DNA from 3 places in the Pseudomonas sp. PME37.24/006 genome. Region 1 is predicted to be linked to each of the others. Evidence: predicted binding sites of a transcription regulator. Region 1 holds the regulator's gene; each other region holds the start of a gene.
The links. The regulator FliA, encoded in region 1, starts transcription of late flagellar genes. The targets are predictions, from matches to a motif close to CTAAAGTTTNNNNNNNNNNNGCCGNTAA.

Region 1 (7,804 bases):
GTTCGCGATCCTCATGATCATCAACTTCGTGGTGGTCACCAAGGGTGCCGGGCGTATCTCCGAAGTGAGCGCACGTTTCACCCTGGACGCCATGCCCGGTAAGCAAATGGCTATCGACGCCGACCTCAATGCCGGCCTCATCGACCAAGTCGAAGCCAAGAAGCGCCGTACCGAGGTCGCTCAGGAGGCCGATTTCTACGGCTCCATGGACGGTGCCAGCAAGTTCGTACGCGGTGACGCCGTCGCCGGCTTGCTGATTCTATTCATCAACCTGATCGGTGGCATTGCCATAGGCATGCTGCAGCACGGCCTGAGCTTCGGCGATGCTGGCCGCATCTACACCCTGCTGACCATCGGTGACGGCCTGGTGGCGCAGATCCCGTCGCTGCTGCTGTCGACTGCCGCAGCGATCATGGTGACCCGGGTTTCCAGCTCCGAAGACATGGGCGCCCAGGTCAATCGTCAGATGTTCGCTTCGCCACGCGCGCTGGCTGTGTCGGCGGCGATCATGATCGCCATGGGCCTGGTGCCCGGCATGCCGCACATGTCCTTCATCAGCTTGGGTCTGGTCGCCGCTGGCGCTGCCTACTGGATCGCCAACAAGCAGCGCAAGACCAAGGAAGTCGAAGTCCAAGAAGTACAGCGTCAGCAGGAGCTACTTCCCGCTCAGCGCGCTCAGGAAGTCAAGGAACTGGGCTGGGATGACGTGATGCCGGTCGACATGGTCGGCCTGGAAGTCGGTTACCGGCTGATTCCGCTGGTCGACCGCAACCAGGGCGGGCAGCTGCTGGCGCGGATCAAGGGCGTACGCAAGAAGCTCTCTCAGGAGATGGGCTTCCTGATGCCGTCCGTGCACATTCGCGACAACCTGGATCTGCAGCCTAACGCTTATCGCCTGACCTTGATGGGGGTCAGCGTCGCCGAGGCCGAGGTGTATCCGGATCGCGAGCTGGCGATCAACCCGGGCCAGGTGTTTGGCACCCTCAACGGCGTGGCCGCCAAAGATCCGGCGTTCGGTCTGGAAGCTGTGTGGATCGATCCAGGCCAGCGCGATCAGGCGCAGTCCCTTGGTTACACCGTGGTGGACGCCAGTACCGTAGTCGCCACCCACCTCAATCAGATTCTGCACAAGCATGCCCACGAGCTGCTAGGCCACGAAGAAGTCCAGCAATTGATGCAATTGTTGGCGAAAAGCTCGCCAAAACTGGCAGAAGAGCTGGTTCCCGGCCTGATCTCGCTGTCGACCCTGCTCAAGGTTCTGCAAGCACTGTTGCAGGAGCAGGTGCCGGTACGCGACATCCGTACCATCGCCGAAGCCATCGCTAACGTCGCCCCGAGGAGTCAAGATCCCGCCGCCATGGTTGCCGCAGTACGCGTCTCGCTGGCTCGCGCAATCGTGCAAAACATCGTGGGACTAGAGCCGGAGCTGCCTGTGATCACCCTTGAACCAAGGTTGGAACAGATATTGCTAAATAGTCTTCAGAAGGCCGGTCAAGGCTCCGAGGATGGCATCCTCCTGGAGCCTGGCATGGCCGAGAAGCTGCAACGTTCCCTGGTGGAAGCAGCGCAGCGTCAGGAGATGCTTGGCAAGCCGGTGATTCTGCTGGCGGCCGGGCCGGTTCGGGGAATGCTCTCGCGTTTCGCCCGGTTGGCCGTCCCGAGCATGCATGTTCTGGCGTACCAGGAAATTCCGGACAACAAGCAGGTCACCATCGTTGCGACGGTGGGGCAGAACTAATCGAGGGTACGGGCCATGCAGGTCAAACGCTTTTTTGCCGCCGATATGCGCCAAGCCATGAAGCTGGTTCGTGATGAGCTGGGCGCTGATGCGACCATCATCGGTAACCGCCGCGTGGCAGGTGGCGTGGAGTTGACGGCCGCACTCGATTATCAGGTTCAACCCGCTCCGGCGCGGCAACCGAATCCGGCCCTGGAGGCCGAGCTGCGCAAGACGCAGTCGCGCATCGCCTCCGCTCAGGCCGAGCTGAGCACCCGTGCGCAGCTCGATGCCGGTAAGGATCGTCAGCTGTTCGCCGAAGCGCCGAGCGTGGCACCAGCCGACAGCCTGGACGCCGTACTTGAGCGTCAGCAGAAGAAGCCGGCCTCGGCTTCGGTCGACCAGTCTGCCCTGGAATCCATGCGCTCCGAATTGCATGGCTTGCGTGAGCTGATCGAAATGCAGATGGGTTCCATGGCCTGGGGGCAGATGCAGAGCCGCCGCCCACAGCAGGCCGCCCTGTGGCGCCGCCTGCAGCGCATGGGTTTGCCGGCTGAGCTGGCACGCACACTGCTTGAGCGCGTTGCCTCGCTGAGCGATCAACGCCAGGCTTGGCGTATGGTGCTGGCGCACCTGGCACACTCGATTCAGACGCCCAAGCAAGAGCCGATGGAGGAGGGCGGTATGATCGCCCTGGTCGGCCCGGCTGGCATGGGCAAGACCACCACCCTGGCCAAGCTCGCGGCACGCTACGTACTCAAGTACGGCGCTGCGAATATCGCGCTGGTGAGTATGGACAGCTACCGTATCGGTGCTCAGGAGCAGCTCAAAACGCTGGGCCGTATCCTTGGCGTTTCCGTGACCCACGTTGATCCAGGTCAGTCATTGACTCAGGCGCTGGCGCCGTTGGTGCGCAAGCGAGTGGTTCTCATCGATACTGCCGGCCTGCCAGCCAATGACCCAGCGCTGCGTATGCAATTGGAGACCCTGGCAAGCCGAGGCATCAACGCCCGCAATTATCTGGTGCTGGCTGCAACCAGCCAGGCGCAAGTGCTCAAGGCGGCGTATCACAGTTACAAGCGCTGTGGGCTGGCCGGCTGCATTCTGAGTAAACTGGATGAGGCAACCAGCATGGGAGAGGTATTGGGTCTGGCTATTAGCCACCGTCTACCGGTAGCCTATCTGGCAGACGGCCCGCGAATTCCGGACGATGTACATGTGCCGCGCAGCCATCAGTTGGTCAGCCGTGCTGTAGGCCTGCAGGCTCCGGATGAACCGAGTGAGGATACGATGGCCGATATGTTTGCCGGGTTGTACCAAGACCCGGCACGACGCGCAGGATGATCATGCAGGTGTGGCGAAGCGCTGGCTGTGGTCGTTCCAGCAGCGCACAATGGCCATGTGGCTCTAAAGCGAAGTTAGACAAGGTGTATAGATAACATGGGTATGCATCCCGTACAGGTGATCGCGGTGACCGGCGGCAAGGGCGGCGTTGGCAAGACCAATGTGTCGGTGAATTTGTCGTTGGCGCTGGCGGATCTCGGTCGGCGCGTCATGCTCATGGATGCTGACCTGGGGCTGGCCAACGTCGATGTATTGCTCGGCCTGACGGCCAAGCGCACCCTGGCTGACGTCATCGACGGCCAGTGCGAGCTTCGCGATGTTGTCCTGCAGGGTCCGGGTGGCATTCGTGTCGTGCCGGCGGCCTCCGGTACTCAGAGCATGGTGCAGCTTACGCCCATGCAGCATGCTGGTCTGATCCAGGCTTTCAGTGATATCAGCGACAACCTCGATGTACTGATCGTGGACACCGCCGCGGGCATCGGCGACTCGGTGGTGAGCTTCGTACGTGCTGCGCAGGAAGTGCTGGTGGTGGTATGTGACGAGCCGACCTCGATCACCGACGCTTACGCGCTGATCAAGCTGCTCAATCGAGACCACGGCATGAACCGTTTCCGGGTGCTTGCCAATATGGCGCATAGCCCGCAAGAGGGTCGTAATCTGTTTGCTAAGCTGACCAAGGTGACCGACCGTTTTCTGGATGTTGCGCTGCAGTACGTGGGCGCAGTGCCTTATGACGAATCGGTACGCAAGGCCGTACAGAAACAGCGTGCGGTATATGAGGCGTTCCCTCGTTCGAAGTGCGCGCTGGCGTTCAAGGCGATTGCCCAGAAGGTTGATGCGTGGCCATTGCCGGCCAACCCGCGAGGCCACCTGGAATTTTTCGTTGAACGCCTGGTGCAACAACCGACTGCAGACACGGCTGTATGACGACAGCCTCTGGACTCCGTATGTACAGCAAGGCAACAGCACGAGATTCACAGCATCAGTTGATTGAACGTTACGCGCCATTGGTCAAACGCATCGCCTACCACCTGTTGGCGCGTCTGCCTGCCAATGTGCAGGTGGACGACCTTATTCAGGCCGGCATGATTGGCCTGCTTGAGGCATCGCGTAAATACGACGCCGGTAAGGGCGCCAGTTTCGAGACGTTCGCGGGTATCCGTATCCGGGGTTCGATGCTCGATGAGGTGCGCAAGGGTGATTGGGCGCCGCGTTCGGTGCACCGCAACAGCCGGATGGTCAGCGACGCAATCCGAAAAATTGAAGCGAGAACGGGAAGAGACGCTAAAGATCAGGAGGTTGCTGCCGAACTCCAATTGAGTCTCGAAGATTACTACGGCATTCTTGGCGACACTTTGGGTAGCCGCCTGTTCAGTTTCGACGATCTGTTGCAAGAAGGCGAAAGCGGTGGGCTGCAGGAAGACACAAGCTCCTTGCTCCAAGGGCCTTCGCATGAGCTGGAAGACAATCGTTTCCAGGCAGCGCTGGCCGACGCTATCAGCAATCTGCCGGAGCGTGAGCGGTTGGTGTTATCGCTGTATTACGACGAGGAGTTGAATCTCAAGGAAATCGGCGAGGTACTGGGAGTTAGTGAGTCGCGGGTCAGCCAATTACACAGTCAGTGTGCCGCGCGTTTACGCGCACGGTTAGTGGAATGGCGCGCATAAGGAATTAGCAGGGCGCTGGAAAAACACAGTGAACGCAGCAAAGCCGGGCGCAATAGTTTTGCGGCGTTCCGCCAGGCCGGTTTCACGATTTATAAGCGCTTCAGAATGCTGATGGCGTTTTAGGACTGTACGGAGGTCGACTTGGACAAGAACATGAAAATCCTCATCGTCGATGATTTCTCGACGATGCGCCGGATCATCAAGAATCTTTTGCGTGATTTGGGCTTTACCAATACGGCGGAAGCCGACGATGGCGTCACGGCCTTGCCGATGCTGCAAAGCGGCAGCTTTGACTTCCTCGTGACCGACTGGAACATGCCGGGCATGAGCGGAATCGATCTGCTGCGCGCGGTGCGTGCGGATGAACGCTTGAAGCAAATGCCAGTGTTGATGGTGACGGCAGAAGCCAAGCGTGATCAGATCATCGAGGCCGCTCAGGCTGGTGTGAACGGCTACGTGGTCAAGCCATTCACCGCCCAGGTGCTCAAGGAAAAGATCGAAAAAATCTTCGAGCGGGTCAACGGCTGATGTCTGCCGCGAGGTTGTTATGGAACACGAAGATTCTCAAGAGGCCGACCTCGAGTCGACTCTGAAAAGCAATGCCCGCCAACTGGTAAGCAGCCTCGAACAAGGCAACTTTGGCGAAGCGGTACAGCTGATCAATGAACTGAACAAGGCGCGCGACCGTGGTCTTTACCACGAAGTCGGCAAGCTCACGCGTGAGCTGCACAACGCCATCGTCAATTTTCAGCTTGACCCTCGGGTGCCCCACGCCAATGAAGTCTCACAGATATCTGACGCGACGGAGCGGCTCAACTACGTCGTGACCATGACCGAGCGTGCGGCCAATCGCACCATGGATCTGGTCGAGCAGAGTGCACCACTGGTCAATGATTTGAGCAGCGAAGCCGATGCTCTGAGCGAAGATTGGGGGCGTTTCATGCGCCGTGAAATGGGCGCTGAGGCTTTCCGTGAGTTGGCCAAACGCATCGAGCTGTTTTTGGCGCGCAGCCAGCGTGACAACAGCAAACTGTCCGGGCACCTCAACGACATTTTGCTGGCGCAGGACTATCAGGATCTGACCGGGCAGGTGATCAAACGCGTCACCCAGTTGGTGACCGAGGTAGAGAGCAATCTGCTGAAACTGATGCTGATGGCCAGCCAGGTCGACCGTTTCGCCGGCATCGATCACGATCACAATGAATTACGTGTAGAGCAGAACAAACAAAAAAATACGTCCCATGGTGAAGGTCCACAGATTCATGCCGATAAGCGTGATGACGTCGCATCGAACCAGGACGACGTCGACGATTTGCTGTCCAGCCTGGGATTTTAGGAGCACGTCATATGAGCTTCGGCGCCGATGAAGAAATCCTCCAGGATTTCCTGGTAGAGGCCGGCGAGATTCTCGAGCTGTTGTCCGAGCAGTTGGTGGAGCTGGAAAGCCGCCCGGACGATATGAATCTGCTCAACGCGATTTTTCGGGGATTTCACACGGTAAAAGGCGGGGCAGGCTTCCTGCAGCTCAATGAGTTGGTGGAATGCTGCCATATTGCCGAGAACGTGTTCGACATCCTGCGTAAGGGTGAGCGTCGCGTCGACTCCGAGTTGATGGACGTAGTGCTCGAAGCGCTGGATGCCGTCAATGGCATGTTCACCGAAGTACGCGAGCGTGTTACGCCGACGCCGGCTTCTCCCGAGCTGCTGGCAGCGCTGGCACGACTCGCTGAGCCTGCTCCTGCCGCAGGGTCTGTTGCGGTTGCTGCAGCTATGCCCGTTGAATCAGTAGCCCAGGCCGCCCAAGCAGAGGCGGACATCACCGACAGTGAGTTCGCACAGCTCCTCGATGCTCTGGACGACGAACCACAACCGCAAGCGAGCGCTTCGGACGACGAAATCAGCGACGATGAATTCGAGTCGCTGCTCGATCAGTTGCATGGCAAAGGTCAGTTCGCGGCTTCGGCGACAGCCGCTGTCGAAACGGCTGCGCCTGTACCGGCCAGTGTCTCGAGCAGCGCCAATGGCGACGACATCACCGATGACGAATTCGAGGCTCTGCTCGATCAGTTACATGGCAAAGGCCAATTCGTCGCTGCTGCGGTAGAGGCGCCGGCACCGACGGCTCCTGCTGCGTCCGCCAGCTCTGCGGCGCAGAGCGATGAAATCACCGATGATGAGTTCGAGTCGCTGCTCGATCAGCTGCACGGCAAAGGTAAGTTCGTCGAACCAGCGGCGATCGCTGCTGTTGCCCCAGCTGCGGCGCCGAAACCTGTAGCCAAACCCGCTGTGCCGGTAGCAGCCAAGGCTGTACCAGCACCGGCGACCAAGGTCGAGCCTGCTAAAGCCGCTGCCGTAGCGCCGGCCGCTGCTCCTGCTCCTGCTCCAGCGAATGAAGCGGAAACCACCGTGCGGGTCGATACCGCGCGTCTGGACGAAATCATGAACATGGTCGGCGAGCTGGTGCTGGTGCGTAACCGCCTGGTGCGCCTGGGGCTCAACAGCGGCGACGAGGCCATGTCCAAGGCTGTGTCTAACCTCGATGTTGTGACCGCCGATCTGCAGACCTCGGTCATGAAGACCCGCATGCAGCCGATCAAGAAGGTCTTCGGGCGTTTCCCGCGCTTGGTTCGTGACCTGGCTCGGCAACTGAAAAAAGAGATCAACCTGGAACTGGTTGGTGAAGAGACGGATCTCGACAAGAACCTCGTCGAAGCCCTCGCCGATCCATTGGTTCACTTGGTGCGCAACGCGGTTGACCACGGCGTGGAAAGCCCGGAAGAGCGCGAGGCTGCCGGAAAGTCGCGTACCGGTCGCGTGGTGCTGTCTGCCGAGCAGGAAGGCGATCACATCCTGCTGATGATCACCGATGATGGCAAGGGCATGGACGCCGACGTGTTGCGCAGCAAGGCCGTGGAAAAGGGCCTGCTGGACAAGGACGCGGCCGACCGCCTGACCGATCTGGAATGCTACAACCTGATCTTCGCTCCCGGCTTCTCGACCAAGACCGAGATTTCCGACGTGTCCGGCCGTGGCGTCGGCATGGACGTGGTGAAGACCAAGATTTCCCAGCTCAACG
Region 2 (7,804 bases), on a different contig from region 1:
TATGCGCTGAGCATGTCATCTTGCCTGTCGGCAGGCTACGCTAGTGGGCATTTCCCTCAGCCAGGTAAGCAATATGTCCGATCAGCCAAACGATGTGCCCGGCGTAGAGCCGTTGACTGCCGTCGAAGCGCGCATTTTGGGGAGCCTGATCGAGAAGCAGGCGACGACCCCGGAAGCTTATCCGCTGACATTGAATTCTCTGGTGCTGGCTTGCAATCAGAAGACCAGCCGCGAGCCGTTGATGAATCTTACCCAGGGTGCTATCGGGCAGGGCTTGCGAAGCCTGGAAGAGCGCGGCTTGGCACGGCTGGTTATGGGGAGTCGCGCTGATCGCTGGGAACAACGTGCCGACAAAGCACTGGAGTTGGTTGCGCCGCAAGTGACGCTGATTGGTTTGCTGTTGCTGCGCGGGCCGCAGACGATCAGTGAGCTGCTTACGCGAAGCAATCGCCTACATAACTTCGACGATGCTGACCAGGTGCAGCACCACTTGGAACGTTTGATTGGGCGTGAGCTGGTGAGCCTGGTCGGTCGTCAGCCTGGGCAGCGCGAAGATCGCTATGCCCATCTGTTGGGTGATCCGGCGGAGTTGCAGGTGCAGCTACAAGAGCGTTCAAGGCAGGGAGAGCGCTCGTCTGATGGATCTTCTTCGGATCGCCTGGAGGCACTTGAGGCGCGGATCAATGAGCTTGAGGCGCGCCTGGCAATGCTGGAAGGCAATACATCTGCTTGAGCCTTCAAATGGGCCTTCTCGCATAGGCTACATATTGCTGCGGAATAATGAACTGTTGTGCACTGCGCATTATCAATAGGGCACTGCCATCACAGGCCGAGCCGTGAAGGCTGTTTGCCCATTGGGTGTTTGTTTGATTTAGATTGAGCTGCCCCTTGGTGGCTTCAAGTTACAAGGAGTCGTCGCAGTCCAATGCGCATGATCTGGAAGTCCTTCAGTTCTCTGTACATCGCCACCGTTTTAATGCTGCTGGGCTCCGGCCTGTTGAGTACCTACCTGGCACTGCGTCTGGCCGAATCCGGCGAGGGCGTTTGGGCGGGCGCGTTGATGGCTGCCAATTACTTCGGGTTGGTGCTGGGCGGCAAGATTGGTCACCGGCTGATTGCTCGTGTCGGCCACATTCGCGCCTATGTGGCCTGTGCTGGCGTAGTCACTGCGGCGGTGCTGGGGCACGGTTTACTCGACTGGCTGCCAGCCTGGCTAGTGCTGCGTGTACTGGTAGGCTTGGGGATGATGTGCCAGTACATGGTCATCGAAAGCTGGCTCAATGAGCAGGCCGATACCAAGCAGCGTGGGTTGGTGTTCGCAGGCTACATGGCGGCCTCTTACCTTGGGCTGGTGCTTGGCCAGCTGGTTCTGGTCGTACACCCGACATTGGGCCTCGAGCTATTGATGCTGGTCGCCTTGGCCTTTGCGCTGTGCCTGGTTCCCGTGGCCCTTACCCGACGTATGCACCCCTCACCCTTGCACCCAGCGCCACTGGAAATGCGCTTCTTCTTTCAGCGTGTTCCCTTATCGCTGACGGCCATTGGCGTAGCTGGCCTGATGATTGGCTCTTTTTATGGTTTGGCACCGCTCTATGCGGCTGACATGGGGCTGGCGACGGAGCAGGTCGGCATATTTATGGGGGCCTGCATTCTTGCCGGCCTGATTGTTCAGGCTCCTCTGGGGTGGCTGTCGGATCGTTTCGACAGGGTCAAGTTGATGCGTGGCATGTCAGGCGTGATGGTGGTTGTGGCGGCGCCGCTGGCTATCCTTCATGAAGCGCCGTTGTTGCTGCTGATTTCAGTTGGTTTTGTTGTCAGCATGCTGCAGTTCAGTCTTTACCCCCTGGCTGTGGCGTTCGCCAATGACCATGTCGAGGCGGATCGGCGTGTGTCGTTGACCGCGATGCTGCTTGTGACATTTGGTGTCGGTGCTTGTATCGGGCCGCTGCTGGTCGGTGTGTTGATGCGTTTTTTCGGCGCCAACATGTTGTACGCCTTCTTCTGCGTCTGCGGTCTGTTCCTGGTCTGGAGAGTGCGCTCGAACATCGTCACGCATCTCCATCAGGTCGATGATGCGCCGCTGCAGCACGTGGCGATGCCTGTGAACATGACCGCTTCACCACTGGTGGCTGCGCTGGATCCACGTGTCGATGAGCAGGTTGTTCAGGATCAGATGCTTGAGCCCGTTGTGACCGATCCTGATGTGCAGACTGACGCCGATTCTGCAGATAAGCCTACGGCACCGTCGCAAGCCTGATCAGTCCGGGAATTGTTGATGTTTCAGCGCAACCCGAGCAGCTGAAACGTCATCAGGCCCTAGAGGCGATTCATAGAAAGGTGTCGCTCTCGAAGCGGCGCGCTTCGCGTTGTAACTGATAGACGAAGCGCTCCACCAGTCGCTGTTGCAGTCCGCTTAAGTTGGCGAAATGCAGGCCGACGAAGGTGAGATCAAGCTTCTCGTCATAACGAGCATGACGCAGCTCTACGGAGGCTTCCAGTCTGCCTATCGGAAGCAGTGCGCAGAAGCTCTCATAGACTTGGCCCGGCTGCAGCTTTTCGCTGGCGTTGCCGGGGAGGCGAACCTTGCAGCCTGAGGCGGAAATATCGAGCATCAGGCCTTCCAGTGGACTGCGCAGCTTGGCTCCGTCGAGTTCCACCTTGACCTGGTCTGACTGCTTGAGCGCTGCTCTGAACGCGTTGCGACGCTGATGATAAAGCACCATTTGGGGAATTTCGCCGCTGTAGCAGCGCTCTCCCTGATGCTCACTTACCTGCATGCCGGCTGGGCAATCCCAGGCGATCAGTACCCCGTCATGCAGAGATTCAACGCGGAAAGCTTCGCCGTTCTGCAGGTAGCGCTCGCCATCACTGGGGATCATCTCATCGAGAATCAGCAGATTCTGATCGCGGTCTACCTCTATCACAAAGCTTTGGAAGCGCTGATTGCGCTCCTTGAACATGATGATCAGGGGGTCATGGTGGTGTTGCAGAAGGCGTAGGTTGGCAACAATTTCCATCGGTGCTTTGAGCACTTTCGGAGGTTGCGGGCCATCGTCCTGGGCGAAGGGGTTGGACACGAACCAGTGATCTCCGGGGCATAGTACTGCTGCGTCAATGATAATGCCGTTTCGGCATCATTGCGCATCTTGTTGTTATGTCAGGCCTGGCTGAGTGGGCGCTTGCTGCCGATTTTAGCGGTGCCACCGCTGCTGTCATAGAGCGAAGGCGTTTCGTTGCCGCGCAAAATACCGAGCATGTTTTCTGTTGATTTCTGGCTTGATCGGATGATCCGGCCATTGCGCAGGTTGGCGCTCTGGCAGCTCTCCAGCAGGCTACTCAGTTTATCGCTAGCGGTCACTAGGGCATCACCCTGATCCGAACGCTCGGCGAGCGCCAGCAAGCCGGCGCGATCAGCGCTCAGGTTGAAGCCGAGGAGTATCTGGGTGCGATGCTTGCCATGCTGGTCAAGGCTGGCCAGCAAGGGCTGCTTGTCTGCCAGTATCTGCTGCAGGCGCGGCAAATCATGCTCGCTCAGGGCCTGGAATTCGGCTTCGATCAGCTCAAGCAATTGCTCGGCGTGGCCGATATCTTCATTGAATAGGTCGAGCAGGGGCGTAGCGTTCATAAGCGGGCTCTCTGGGGAAGAAACTGTTCAAGATCTGTCGGCCAACAAGCCAGCAAAACGGCGAACGGTCTCTAGGCGTCCAACACCCCAGTACAAGCCCGAAGACTAGCGCTGGGACTCGAAATTGAGCAGTTTGCTCGCGACGCGCTGGCTATCGACCTGGTAAGTGCCGTCAGTAATGGCTTGCTTGAGCTTGGCTACCCGGTCGGTATCGACGGCAGGCTGGTCGCGCAGCTTGTCGACGGTTTTCTGTAATTGCTGTGCTTCACTGCTCAGCTGAACGGATTCACCGCTCTTTGCGCTGACAGCCGCTTTCTGGGCGGCGGCTTCGTTACCACCGGCCTTGTTATCGATGGCTTCGTTCTTGCCGCCCTGGGCGCTACCGGCACGTGTTGTGCTGGCTGGCGTGGTGCTGTTGAGTCGGTTGAAATCGATGACCATGATGCAAAACCTCTGACAGAGTTTGGACGCTTGCCTAGTTTGTCGGCTATGCCCAGAAAAACTTTAGGCAAAAAATTGCGTCGCTTGCACAGTCTAAAACACCCTCATTCTCCAGTCAGCCAGTCCGTTCGACAATGCCTGTAGAAATAAATGCAAGTCATGCCTACATGGAGACTTCAACCTGCCCCGGGCCTAGCACTCTGGCGCGAACCACCCGTTGCGAGCGCTGGTTGCGCACACTGATCTGCTTACCCACGGCACCGTCGGAAAGCGCCTCGCCGGGCATGCGCACATTGATACCACCGCTGCGTGCGCTGATCACTACCTGATCGCCGCGGCGGATTACCTCTGCCTGACGGATGTGTGTGGGGGCCAAGACTTGATCTGGCAGCATGGCGCGGGTGGCTTTTCTGCCGATCGCTTGTTCTACATCAGTCAGATAGCCCTGGTTGAGCAAGCCTACATCTCGCTCCGCCAGCATTACATCGGCTTCGCTGAGCACGCCTTCGCGTTTGACGGGCTGCACCAGGGTAACCACCTCACGATACAGGCGCACCTGACCGGGAACGAATACCGTCCAAGGTGCTGCGCCATCGCAACGTACGCGCATGGTGACTCTGCCTACTGGTTCGGCTGGCGTTTCCAGGGTTGTCGTCAGCGATTGATCACATAACGGTAGCCGCAGGCGTGGATCCAAGCGGTTGATCTGAATCTCGTGGCGCGCCTGGATATTGCTGCGCTGCAAATAGTCCTCTACGGCCTGCTCAAGAAAGCGCTGAGTCTCGCCGATAAGCTGATCGGGCAGGGTGACTGAGGCAGTTGTCAGCGTGCTATAGCCGAGTGCCAGTAAAGCAGGTAAAACTGCCAAGCAACGAAGGCTCTTGGTTATCGAGCGTCGAATAATTGTCGTTTGTGCATTCATGCCTGGTTGGAAGCAAGGTGCGTGCCGCCTGCTACGCTAACTAAATCTGATGTGTTACTGGAATCATGGGAGCCCGTACATGGCCGGTGTGATGGATTCGGTCAACCAGCGTACTCAGCTGGTTGGGCAAAATCGCCTAGAACTGCTGCTGTTTCGTCTCGATGGCCCACAGCTGTACGGGATCAACGTCTTCAAGGTGAAGGAGGTGTTGCAATGCCCGAAACTCACCATCATGCCCAAGTCGAGCCCGGTGGTTCGCGGTGTGGCGAGCATCCGCGGCGGCACTATTCCGATTCTGGATCTGTCCATGGCGACAGGCAAACGGCCGTTGGGTGGTGATCTGCAGAGCAGCTTCGTCATCATCACTGAGTACAACACCAAGGTGCAGGGTTTCCTGGTGCGCTCTGTGGAGCGCATCGTCAATATGAACTGGGAAGAAATTCACCCGCCGCCCAAGGGGGCAGGGCGCGACCACTATCTGACGGCAGTAACGCGTCTGGATGACAAGCTGGTCGAAATCATCGACGTGGAGAAAATTCTCGCCGAAGTAGCACCGACCTCCGAGGTTATCTCCGTTGGCGTGGTGGACGTTGAGACCCAGACCAAGGCGGTCAGTCAGCATGTGCTGATCGTCGATGACTCTTCGGTCGCGCGTAAACAGGTGATGCGTTGTCTGCAGACGGTCGGCGTCGAGGTGACTGCATTGAATGACGGGCGTCAGGCACTGGATTTCCTACGCGCGATGGTGGATGAGGGCAAGTCGCCGGAGCAGGAACTATTGATGATCATCTCCGACATTGAAATGCCTGAGATGGATGGTTATACGCTCACCGCGGCGATTCGCACTGATCCGCGCATGCAGAAGCTGCACATTCTCCTGCATACTTCGCTGTCCGGAGTATTCAACCAGGCGATGGTGAAGAAAGTGGGTGCAAACGATTTTCTGGCGAAATTTCGTCCGGACGATTTGGCTTCTCGTGTGGTCGAACGCATCAAGTCGAGCGATCACTCGGCATAAGGTATGAGTTGCCTGGTGTTTTTGGCCGGGTGCTGGCGGTAAAGTCGGTAGGCGTGCATTGGCGCGCTTGCCGTATTCGACTTTCATAGATGGGCGAGGCTTCGCGAGTGTCTTCAGGTAATTTGGATTTCGAACAGTTCCGGATCTTTCTGGAAAAAGCCTGTGGCATCGTACTGGGTAGCAATAAGCAGTACCTGGTTTCCAGTCGGCTGAACAAGCTGATGGAGACCAACGGCATCAAGACGTTGGGTGAGTTGGTGCAGCGCATGCAGACTCAGCCACGCAGTGGGTTGCGCGAGCAGGTAGTCGACGCCATGACCACCAATGAAACCCTGTGGTTTCGTGATGCCTACCCGTTCGAAGTGCTCAAAAATCGTGTGCTGCCCGAGCTCATCAAGGCCTATCCGGGGCAGCGGCTGCGTATCTGGTCGGCGGCCTGTTCGTCGGGGCAGGAGCCGTATTCGCTGTCGATGAGCATCGATGAGTTCGAGCGCAGCAATATCGGCCAGCTCAAGACTGGTGTGCAGATCGTGGCTACCGATCTGTCACCGACCATGCTCAATAACTGTAAATCGGGCGAGTACGATAGCTTGGCCATGGGCCGGGGGCTCGCTCAGGAGCGTCTGCAGCGTTATTTCGATCCCAAAGGGCCTGGGCGCTGGGTGGTCAAGCCAGCCATCAAGAGCCGCGTCGAGTTCCGCCCGCTGAACTTGCTGGACAGCTACGCGAGCCTCGGCAAGTTCGACATCGTGTTTTGCCGCAACGTACTCATCTACTTCTCCGCCGAGGTGAAGAAGGACATCCTCACGCGCATTCACGCCATGCTCAAGCCAGGCGGCTATCTGTTCCTCGGCGCTTCTGAAGCCCTCAACGGCTTGCCTGAGAAATACCAGATGGTGCAGTGCAGCCCTGGGATCATTTACAAAGCTAAGTGATCCGACTCGCGAATAGAAAACGGGAGGCCTTGGCCTCCCGTTTTCTATTCTGCCTTACCCATTACGCCTGACAGTGTTCTGTCACTTGCGCGTCAGAAAAGCGGCAAATCTCCGTCGGATTGCCGCTGCCACCTTGCCAATCGGCGGAAAAGCTTTGCCGCTTGGATCTCTTGTTCCTTTTGTTTTTAGCATATCAGGCTGATTTATAAGATAAAAAATAAATTGGCACGTGCTTTGCTGTGAGGTTTGTACGCAAACAGGCTCGCCGCCACGGCAAAGGTTCCTGAGATGAGCATCAGCTTCGATAGCGCACTTGGCATTCATGAGAAGGCATTGGGCTTCCGCGCCCAGCGTGCCGAGGTGTTGGCCAACAACATGGCTAACGCCGATACCCCCAACTACAAGGCCAGGGATCTGGACTTCGCCTCCGTGCTGGCCCAGCAGGCAGCCAAGAGTGGCGGCAGTGGTAATTCGGGGCTGAAAACCACGAATAGCCGCCATATCGCAGCAGAAGGCGTGCCAATGGGCGATGCGGCGCTGGCCTATCGAACACCGACTGCGCCTTCGATCGATCAGAACACCGTCGATGCTCAGCTCGAACAAGCCAATTATGCCGAGAACTCGGTTGCCTTCCAGGCCAGCTTCACGCTGCTAAACAGTAAATTCAAAGGGCTCGTCAGCGCCCTGCGTGGTGAATAAAGGAGCCTGATATGTCACTTACCAGCGTTTTCAATATCGCCGGAACCGGCATGAGTGCCCAGAGCACTCGCCTGAATACCATTTCCAGCAACATCGCCAACGCCGAATCGGTCTCATCGAGCATCGATCAGACCTATCGGGCACGTCACCCGGTGTTCGCTACC
Region 3 (7,804 bases), on a different contig from region 1:
GGCCGTAGCCCAGCACTTCGGCCACCGCTTTCCAGGTGGCCACAGCCGGAGCGGGCCATTGCTCGGTAATCAGCATGGCCTGCGGGTCGGGAATCAGAATCTGATAGACCAGCACGCCGACGATGCTGCCGACGAAGATGCCCAGGCACTGGGCGATCAGCTGGTTGTAGGGTTTGGCACCGATGGCATGGCCAACCCGGAAGTCATTGAGCAGATCGGTGCATTGCCCGGCAGCACCTCCAGCGGTATTGGCGGCCATCAGATTAACCCCGACCTGCCCGGGAGCGATGAGGCCAAAGGTCAGCTGGGACAATTGGCCCGTGGCGCCAATTGGTGGAATACCCGTGGCACCCACCACCCGCGCCGCCATGCAGGCGAGGGCGACCGCCAGCGGTACGCTGAGCAGCGCCATCAGCGGGTCGATATCGAACAGCAGTACCTGCAAAGTGACCACCAGCAGCGATGCCAGCCCGAGCATGGTCAACGGCAGCTTTTCCGGTGCCTGCCTGCTGTTGTTGTCGGGCGCCGCTTTGGCCAAGCGCCGGCTGATGCGGTAACGCACCGCCAGGGAGGTGAGCGTGGCGCACACCAGCAATGTCACGCCGGGCCACAACAGCCACTCCACCAAGGGGCCGAATTGCGGGCCGCTGGCGTCTTCTGCGATGGGCGCCAGGCCGCTGCCGAGCAACCAGGGCGCCAGGCCACCCCAGGCGATCAACGCACCGAGCAGCAGGGAAAGACCGACGCGAATACCGATGATGCCGCCAAAACCGATCAGCAGTGGTGAGGGATCGAGGCTGAAGGTAAGCCGTTCCAGGCTCGCCGAGGGCGACCAGCGCGGCAGCGCCAGTAGCGTATCGACCCACTTGACCAGGCCGCCGAGCAAGGCCGCCGCGCCCAGCACGTAGAGACGCTGCAGCGCGTCACGGCCATGGTTGTAGACCTGCTGCATGGTTTCCAGGGTGGCGACCGCTTCGGGAAAGCGCAGCCGCGTGTCCTCGACCATGCTGCGGCGCAGGTACCAGGCCACCCAGATACCCAGAAAACTCACCGAGAACACCCAGGCCACCAGTGGCAGCGTGGGTAGTTGCTGGCCGGTCAGCAGGGTATAGGCCGGTATCGGTGCGACCAGACCGCCGGAGATGATCGAGGCGGCAGCCGATGCCGTGGTCTGGTTGATGTTGCTCTCGCGCATGCTCCAGGCGGTGCCCAGGCGCCAGCGCACCAAGCTCTGCCAGATCCCGTAACTGACCAGCAGGGCGATGATCGACATGTTGAACGACCAGCCGATCTTCAGGCCGGAATAGATATTCGAAGGCGTCAGCAAGGCGCCAAGCAGAACACCTGAAAACAGTGCGCGGAAGGTGAGTTCGCGGTCGGCGGGCATGGCGAACCTGCGTCTGACGGATGTCGTCGTTTGAGGCGACAGGTCGGCGTGGGTTCAGTCTTATCGAGAGGGGCGTGTTGCGGGGATGCAGCGGGGCGCCTGGTGACGCCCCGCCGATAGATCAGTTGACCGCGTCGGTCAGGGCCTTAGCCGGTACAAACTTCACTACTTTCTTGGCAGCGATTTCGATGGCTTTGCCTGTCTGCGGGTTGCGGCCGGTGCGTGCAGGGCGCTCGCTGACCTTCAGTTTGCCGATACCAGGCAGGGTGATTTCACCACCATTTTCCAAGGCGTCGCTGACGATCTCGCTGAGTTGATCGAGCGCCGCACGGACGGTGGTCTTCGGCGTGTCGATGGCTTCTGCGATGTCACCGATCAATTGGTCTTTGGTAATGGCCATGTGGTTGCTCCTTGGGGATGAAAAAGTGTGGCATTGATTAATGCCCGCGCATCATAGGCGATCGACTGGGCGGTTTTCCCGGTCAATCAGGCTTCATTGTGACCTACCTGCTCACGGTAAATTCCCGTGGCAGTGCTCAATTACGGGCATCCGCCACAGTTTTTGGTTTTGATCGTCATTTTTTGTGTGGCCAAAGCGGATAGGGGCGTCTGCGCGGCGATAAGGATTGCGGCTATGCTGCTGAAAACGACGTACCAGAACCAGTCCATAGCTGTTCGGGGGTTGCCATGCTGCGCTTGCTCGCTGATCTCGGGTTTCGTTCGAAGATCGCTCTGCCGATCATCTTTCTAGCCCTGTTACTGCTGCTGATGGGCGCGCTGGGCATGTGGGGCATCGGCCAGGTCGTCGACTCCAGTAATCGCCTGACCCACCGTTATCTGCCGGGCGTCAGTCTGCTCCTCAATGCTGATCGTGACCTTTACCAGGCATTGGTCGCTGAGCGCAGCCTGTTGGGCGAGGTCGCTGAGAATCATGTAGCTGACCTTCGCAAGTCACAGGTGGACAACGTCAAGCAGGCCGCCGACCGGGTCAAGGCTTATGCGCAGATGCAGCCAGGCGACGAGGCGCTGCGATTGGTCGCGGACTTCGAACGTGCCTTTACCAGTTGGGAGCGCACGGCCGCGCAGGTCGTGCAGTTGGCTGCTACCGATCCCGCTGCCGCGTCGCGCCTCAGCTTTGGTGACAGCGAGGCGCAGTTCGATGCCATGCGTGATGTGATCGACAAGCTCGGTGAGCTGGAGGATCAGGCCGCCAATGGGCTGGGCGTTGCCGCCATTGCCCATGGCGAACGCCTGGCCTGGCAGCAGGGAGCGGTGGTGATCTGTGGATTGCTGGTTTGCTTGTTGCTGATCATCGGTTTCCCTGCGCTCATCACCCGGCCGCTGCACCGATTGCTCACCCGCATCGAGCAGTTGGCCGATGGCGATGGGGATCTGCGGGTGCGCCTGGAGGTGACCTCACGCGATGAGCTGGGGCGCCTGAGTCAGGCGTTCAACCGCTTTCTCGACAAGCTGCAGCCGCTGATCAGCGAAGTAGGTCGCGTGACTGGGGAAGTCGCAAGCTCTGCGCAGAGCCTGGCTGGCATGGCGAGTGCGAATGATCGCCTGATCAACAGTGAGCATGCGGCGGTGGATCAGGTCAGTACAGCGGCTACCGAGATGAGTGCCGCGGTGCATGAAGTGGCGCGCAGTGCTCAAGGCGCGGCGGATGCGGTACGCAACGCAGAAACCCAGTCCCGCGACGGCGCGCGGGTGGTCGGGGCGACCATCCAGTCGATTCGGCAACTGGCGCACGAGGTGGAAAGCGCCTCGGACAGCATCCAGGCCCTCGAGCAGGAAGCAGGCAAGATCGGTGAGGTGTTGGCGGTGATCCGTGGCATCGCCGAACAGACCAACCTGCTGGCCCTCAATGCCGCCATCGAAGCGGCCCGTGCCGGCGAACAGGGTCGCGGTTTTGCGGTGGTCGCTGATGAAGTTCGGGCGCTGGCCGCTCGTACCCAGGAGTCCACCAAAGACATTCAGGAGATGATTCAGCGTTTACAGGGCGGCGTGCAGAATGCCGTCAAAGCCACCCACGCGGGCAGCGTCAAGGCGCGCGAAAGCGTCGAACAGGCTGCCGGTGTCGATCAGGCATTGAGCGATACCGGCGACTCGCTGCAGCGCATCAACGACATGGCCGCGCAGATCGCCACCGCCTGTGAGGAGCAGAGCAGCGTTACCGAGGAGATCGCCCGTAATATCAGCGATATCCGTGAATTGTCCAATGAGGCCGCGCAAACATCGCAACAAAGTACTGCGGCCAGCCAGCGTTTGTCCGAGCTATCCAGTGATCTTGCGCGCTTGGTGGGGCGTTTCCGGGTTTAGTCTGTGAATGATGCTAAGTGCTTGAAGCAGTTGTAAGTTCGGCGCAAGCCGGTACAATGGCGCCGGCTCACTGCAAGGTGAGCAGCGTTATGGTGGCCCTGCCGGTCCCCCCGCAACGATTACCCGTGAACCTGGTCAGATCCGGAAGGAAGCAGCCACAGCGGGAACATTGTGTGCCGGGGTGTGGCTGGTAGGGTTGCCTCCATTTCAAGACCTGCTCAGGTCGTCTATCTTTTGAATATTCTCTTCGACGCTCGGTACATGCCGCAGTGGCGTTTTCGTGTGTCCGTCGCCTTTGTTTCCTTTGCAGGAACAGTCGAGCAGTGACTGCTGACGCCGTGCGCGCCTGCGCATAAAAAAGCCCGTCACGAGGACGGGCCAAATATGCCATGACACTGGAGTAAAGCGATGCGGTGTAAGCCTTACAGGATCGACAGCGGGTAGTTGAAGATCAGGCGGTTTTCGTGGAGATCCTGGCCAACGTCACGACGGACGTCGGAGTTACGCCAGCGCACGCTGAGGTTCTTCAGGGTGCCGTCCTGGACGGTGTAGGCCAGTTCGGATTCGCGGCCCCACTCTTCGCCATCCTTGCGGCCATCGGCTGCGTGGATGCTGTCGCCGCTGACATAGCGGTTCATCAGGGTCAGGCCCGGAACGCCGACACCGGCGAAGTTGAAGTCATGACGCACCTGCCAGGAGCGCTCGTTCGGAGCGTCGTAGCTGTTGGTGAAACCGTCGTTGACCAGGGTGCCGCCACTGGCGCCGTCGACACGCATGAACTTGGTCGAACCGTTGAGCTTCTGGTACGCCACGGTGAAGGTGTTGCTGCCGGTCTTGGCGGAGAAGCTGCCCTGATAGACCTTGTTGTCCAGCTTGCCTGCTTTGGCAGCGCCTTCGTCCTTGCCATCTACATAGCCGAGGTTGGCGCCCAGTACCCAGTCGCCCACCGGTTGGCTGTGGGTCAGTTGCAGGTAGCTTTGTTGGTAGATGTCTTCCAGTCGTGCGTGCCAGACGCCGACCATGGTGTTGTTGCCGTTGAATTTGAATTCACCACCACCGAAGTTGAAATCATCGCCGGCGATACCGTTGTAGGAGATGTCCTCACGGCTGGCGTCGTTACGCTGGCTGTTCTTCCAGAACTGACCGCCATACAGGGTCAGGCCGTCGATTTCACTGGAGGTGAGTTGCGCACCCTGGAAGGTCTGCGGCAGGGAACGACCATCGTCCGCACGCAGAATTGGCAGTACGGCGAACCACTCACCGACTTTCAGTTCGGTTTTGGAGAGCTTGGCCTTGGCAGCAACGGCGGTGCGGCCGAAGTTGTCAGCGGCCTGGCCATCACCGTGGATCGGCATCAGTTGGGTGTTGGCGGCGCCGCGGTTGCCGTCCAGCTTGATGCTGTACAGGCCCAGTACGTCGAGACCAACGCCGATGGTGCCGGCGGTGTAGCCGGAGCGGGCATCGAGAATGAAGCTCTGGGTCCAGCCTTCAGCCTGGCCTTGACGCTCGCCGCGGATCACCGGATCGGTGCCGTTCAGGTAGTTACGGTTGAAGTAGTAGTTGCGCAGGCCGAGGGTGACCTTGGCATCTTCAACGAAGCCTTCGGCCTGGGCGGCCATTGGCAGGGCGCTTGCTGCGATAGCCAGTGCGATTAGGCTAGGTGGTAGTACGGCGATGATTTTCATTGTTGTTTTCCTTTGGTGTTGTGAACGTTACCCACCGCTCCCACGGTGGGGTGGAGAGAAATAGTTTCGTCAAGTCAGCCAGCGAACCAGGCACAGGGTTATTGACGGAAACAGCACGAGAATGATGACGCGCAGGATGTCCGAAATCAGGAACGGCACGATGCCCATGAACGCATCACGCATGGGAATGTCGCGAGCCATGCTGGCGATCACGTAGACGTTCATGCCCAATGGCGGGGTGACCATGCCGATTTCCACCACCATCAGGGCGAGGATGCCGAACCAGATGGCCTTTTCCGTCGCGTCCAGACCATAGAAATCCAGCCCCATGATGACTGGGAAGAAGATCGGAATGGTCAGCAGGATCATCGACATGGTGTCCATCACGCAGCCGAGAATCAGGTACAGGATCAGGATCCCGGCCAGCACCAGGAACGGTGGCAGGCCTGCGCCAGAAATCAGTTCGGCGACCGCGTTGGGCAATTGTGAAAGCGCCAGGAAGGCATTCATCACGTCAGCACCGAGCAGGATCATGAAAATCATGGCGGTGGTGATAGCGGTGCCGAGTAACACCTCCTTGAACTCACCGAGCTTCATCTTGCCCAGGGTGAAAGCGAAGAAACCAGTGCCTACGGTGCCAATTGCCGCGGCTTCGGTGGGGGTGAACCAGCCACCATAGATACCACCGAGTACCACCAGGAAGATCAGCAGTACGGGCCACACGCCTTTCTGCGCGACCAGCCGTTGCTTCCACGTCGCACGTTCTTGCGCCGGGCCAGAATCGGGGTATAGGCGCACGTAGATAGCGATGGCGATCATGTAGCCGATGACGGCGAGAATGCCGGGGACAAAGGCGGCCATGAACAGCGTGGAGATATTCTGCTGGGCCAGGATGGCATAGATAACCAACACCACGGAGGGCGGAATCAGAATACCCAGGGTGCCACCAGCAGCCAGGCAACCCACAGCCAGCGAGTTGGAGTACTTGTAGCGGCGCAGTTCCGGCAGTGCCACTTGGCCCATGGTCGCCGCGGTGGCGACGGAGGAGCCACATACCGCGCCAAACGCGGCGCAGGAGCCGATAGCGGAAATCGCCAGGCCACCCCGCCAGTGACCAACCATGGCCGCCGCCGCACGAAACAGGCCAGTGGCCAGGCCACCGCGTGAGGCGAACTGCCCCATTAGCAAAAATAGCGGAATCACCGACAGGTCATAGACCGTGTAGCGCGCATAGGCGACGGTTTTCAGGTAGTTGAGTAGCGGATCCAGGCCGCTGATCGAGATGTAACCGGCGATGCCGGTAAGCATCATAGCGATGGCGATCGGTATGCGTATGGCCAGCAGGATCAGGAGAAAAATCAGGAAAATTCCGCCCAGTGCAACGCTGCTCATGACGGATCCCCTTCATCGTGGAAGTCCAGCCAGGCGGTATACAACGAGACAATCGCCAGCAAGGTAAAGGCCGGTGCGAATGGGGTCATCGACCACCACATAGGGATGCCCATGATGATCGACTCTTCGCCGTTGCTGTAGGTATCGAGCGTGCCGACCAGCGAGCGCCAGGCGAGCACGGTTGCGCAGGCAGCCATCAACAGGCAGCCCAGGGTGTCCAGGACGCGGCGTACGGCAGGGGATGATTTCAGGGTGAAGGCGTCGACAATGACATTGGCCCGACGTAACTGACAGAGCGGCAGGAAACTGACCACGGCAATGCCGCAGCCCATCTGTACCAGTTCCACGTCGCCGAGCAATGGCGTATCGAACAAGCTGCGCATGGTGATGCTGTAGGCCGATAGCAGGGTGATGGCCACCAGTACCAGACCACCTGCCAACGCCAGGAGTCGGGTCAATGTATCCAGCAGTTGGCCTAGCGGCCGAGTGCGATGAGCCTGCTCCGGGGACGCATGGTTTTCGATCATTAGGAAACTCCGCAAGGGCCGGTGCGCTTACACCGGCCAAGACAACGACGGGGACGGGCTCAATTGGCCAATTTGGCGTTGTAGCTTTCCACCCGTTCGCGGACTTCTTGCAGCAGCGCTGCACCGTTCTCGTTGCCCTTGCTTTCCACTTCCTTGATCCAGTCCTGATCCAGCTTGCTACCGATGGCGACCCACTTAGCCTGCTCCTCGGCGGGCAGTACGTAGATCTCGTTGCCGCGCGACTCGGCCAGTTTGTGGCCGGTTTCGATCACGTTGGTGTCCCAGATATGCCCAGCTTGGCGCGACAGTTCGCGACCGCTGTTGTTGTCGATGATCTGGCGCAGGTCATCGGGCAGGCTGGCGTACTTGGCGGGGTTCATCGCCAGTATCAGGGCGGTGTGCATCAGCGCCGGCTGGCCGGGCGCCATTTCGGTGTGGTACTTGACCAGCTCATGCAGCTTCAGTGCCGGCACCACATCCCAGGGCAGTAC

Region 2: the regulator FliA is predicted to act here: its motif matches at 4,106-4,133, upstream of flgM (flagellar biosynthesis anti-sigma factor FlgM).
Region 3: the regulator FliA is predicted to act here: its motif matches at 2,007-2,034, upstream of ACZ3GY_RS23400 (methyl-accepting chemotaxis protein).

The regions. Positions count from the first base shown of each region.
Region 1 is NZ_JBVHNL010000002.1:682,823-690,626, reverse strand. Features, by position in the region: gene flhA (flagellar biosynthesis protein FlhA) at 1-1,738, shown strand, start outside; gene flhF (flagellar biosynthesis GTPase FlhF) at 1,754-3,061, shown strand; gene fleN (flagellar synthesis regulator FleN) at 3,149-3,988, shown strand; gene fliA (RNA polymerase sigma factor FliA) at 3,985-4,728, shown strand; gene ACZ3GY_RS08710 (chemotaxis response regulator CheY) at 4,882-5,256, shown strand; gene ACZ3GY_RS08705 (protein phosphatase CheZ) at 5,276-6,064, shown strand; gene ACZ3GY_RS08700 (chemotaxis protein CheA) at 6,076-7,804, shown strand, end outside.
Region 2 is NZ_JBVHNL010000001.1:1,088,649-1,096,452, forward strand. Features, by position in the region: gene ACZ3GY_RS05075 (YceH family protein) at 74-733, shown strand; gene ACZ3GY_RS05080 (MFS transporter) at 926-2,257, shown strand; gene ACZ3GY_RS05085 (flagellar brake protein) at 2,328-3,017, opposite strand; gene ACZ3GY_RS05090 (flagella synthesis protein FlgN) at 3,158-3,625, opposite strand; gene flgM (flagellar biosynthesis anti-sigma factor FlgM) at 3,731-4,066, opposite strand; gene flgA (flagellar basal body P-ring formation chaperone FlgA) at 4,230-4,988, opposite strand; gene ACZ3GY_RS05105 (chemotaxis protein CheV) at 5,068-6,006, shown strand; gene cheR (protein-glutamate O-methyltransferase CheR) at 6,114-6,941, shown strand; gene flgB (flagellar basal body rod protein FlgB) at 7,230-7,640, shown strand; gene flgC (flagellar basal body rod protein FlgC) at 7,652-7,804, shown strand, end outside.
Region 3 is NZ_JBVHNL010000007.1:26,310-34,113, forward strand. Features, by position in the region: gene ACZ3GY_RS23390 (OPT family oligopeptide transporter) at 1-1,387, opposite strand, end outside; gene ACZ3GY_RS23395 (HU family DNA-binding protein) at 1,509-1,787, opposite strand; gene ACZ3GY_RS23400 (methyl-accepting chemotaxis protein) at 2,075-3,709, shown strand; RNA gene ffs (signal recognition particle sRNA small type) at 3,809-3,905, shown strand; gene ACZ3GY_RS23410 (OprD family porin) at 4,132-5,394, opposite strand; gene ACZ3GY_RS23415 (TRAP transporter large permease) at 5,464-6,786, opposite strand; gene ACZ3GY_RS23420 (TRAP transporter small permease) at 6,783-7,313, opposite strand; gene ACZ3GY_RS23425 (TRAP transporter substrate-binding protein) at 7,373-7,804, opposite strand, start outside.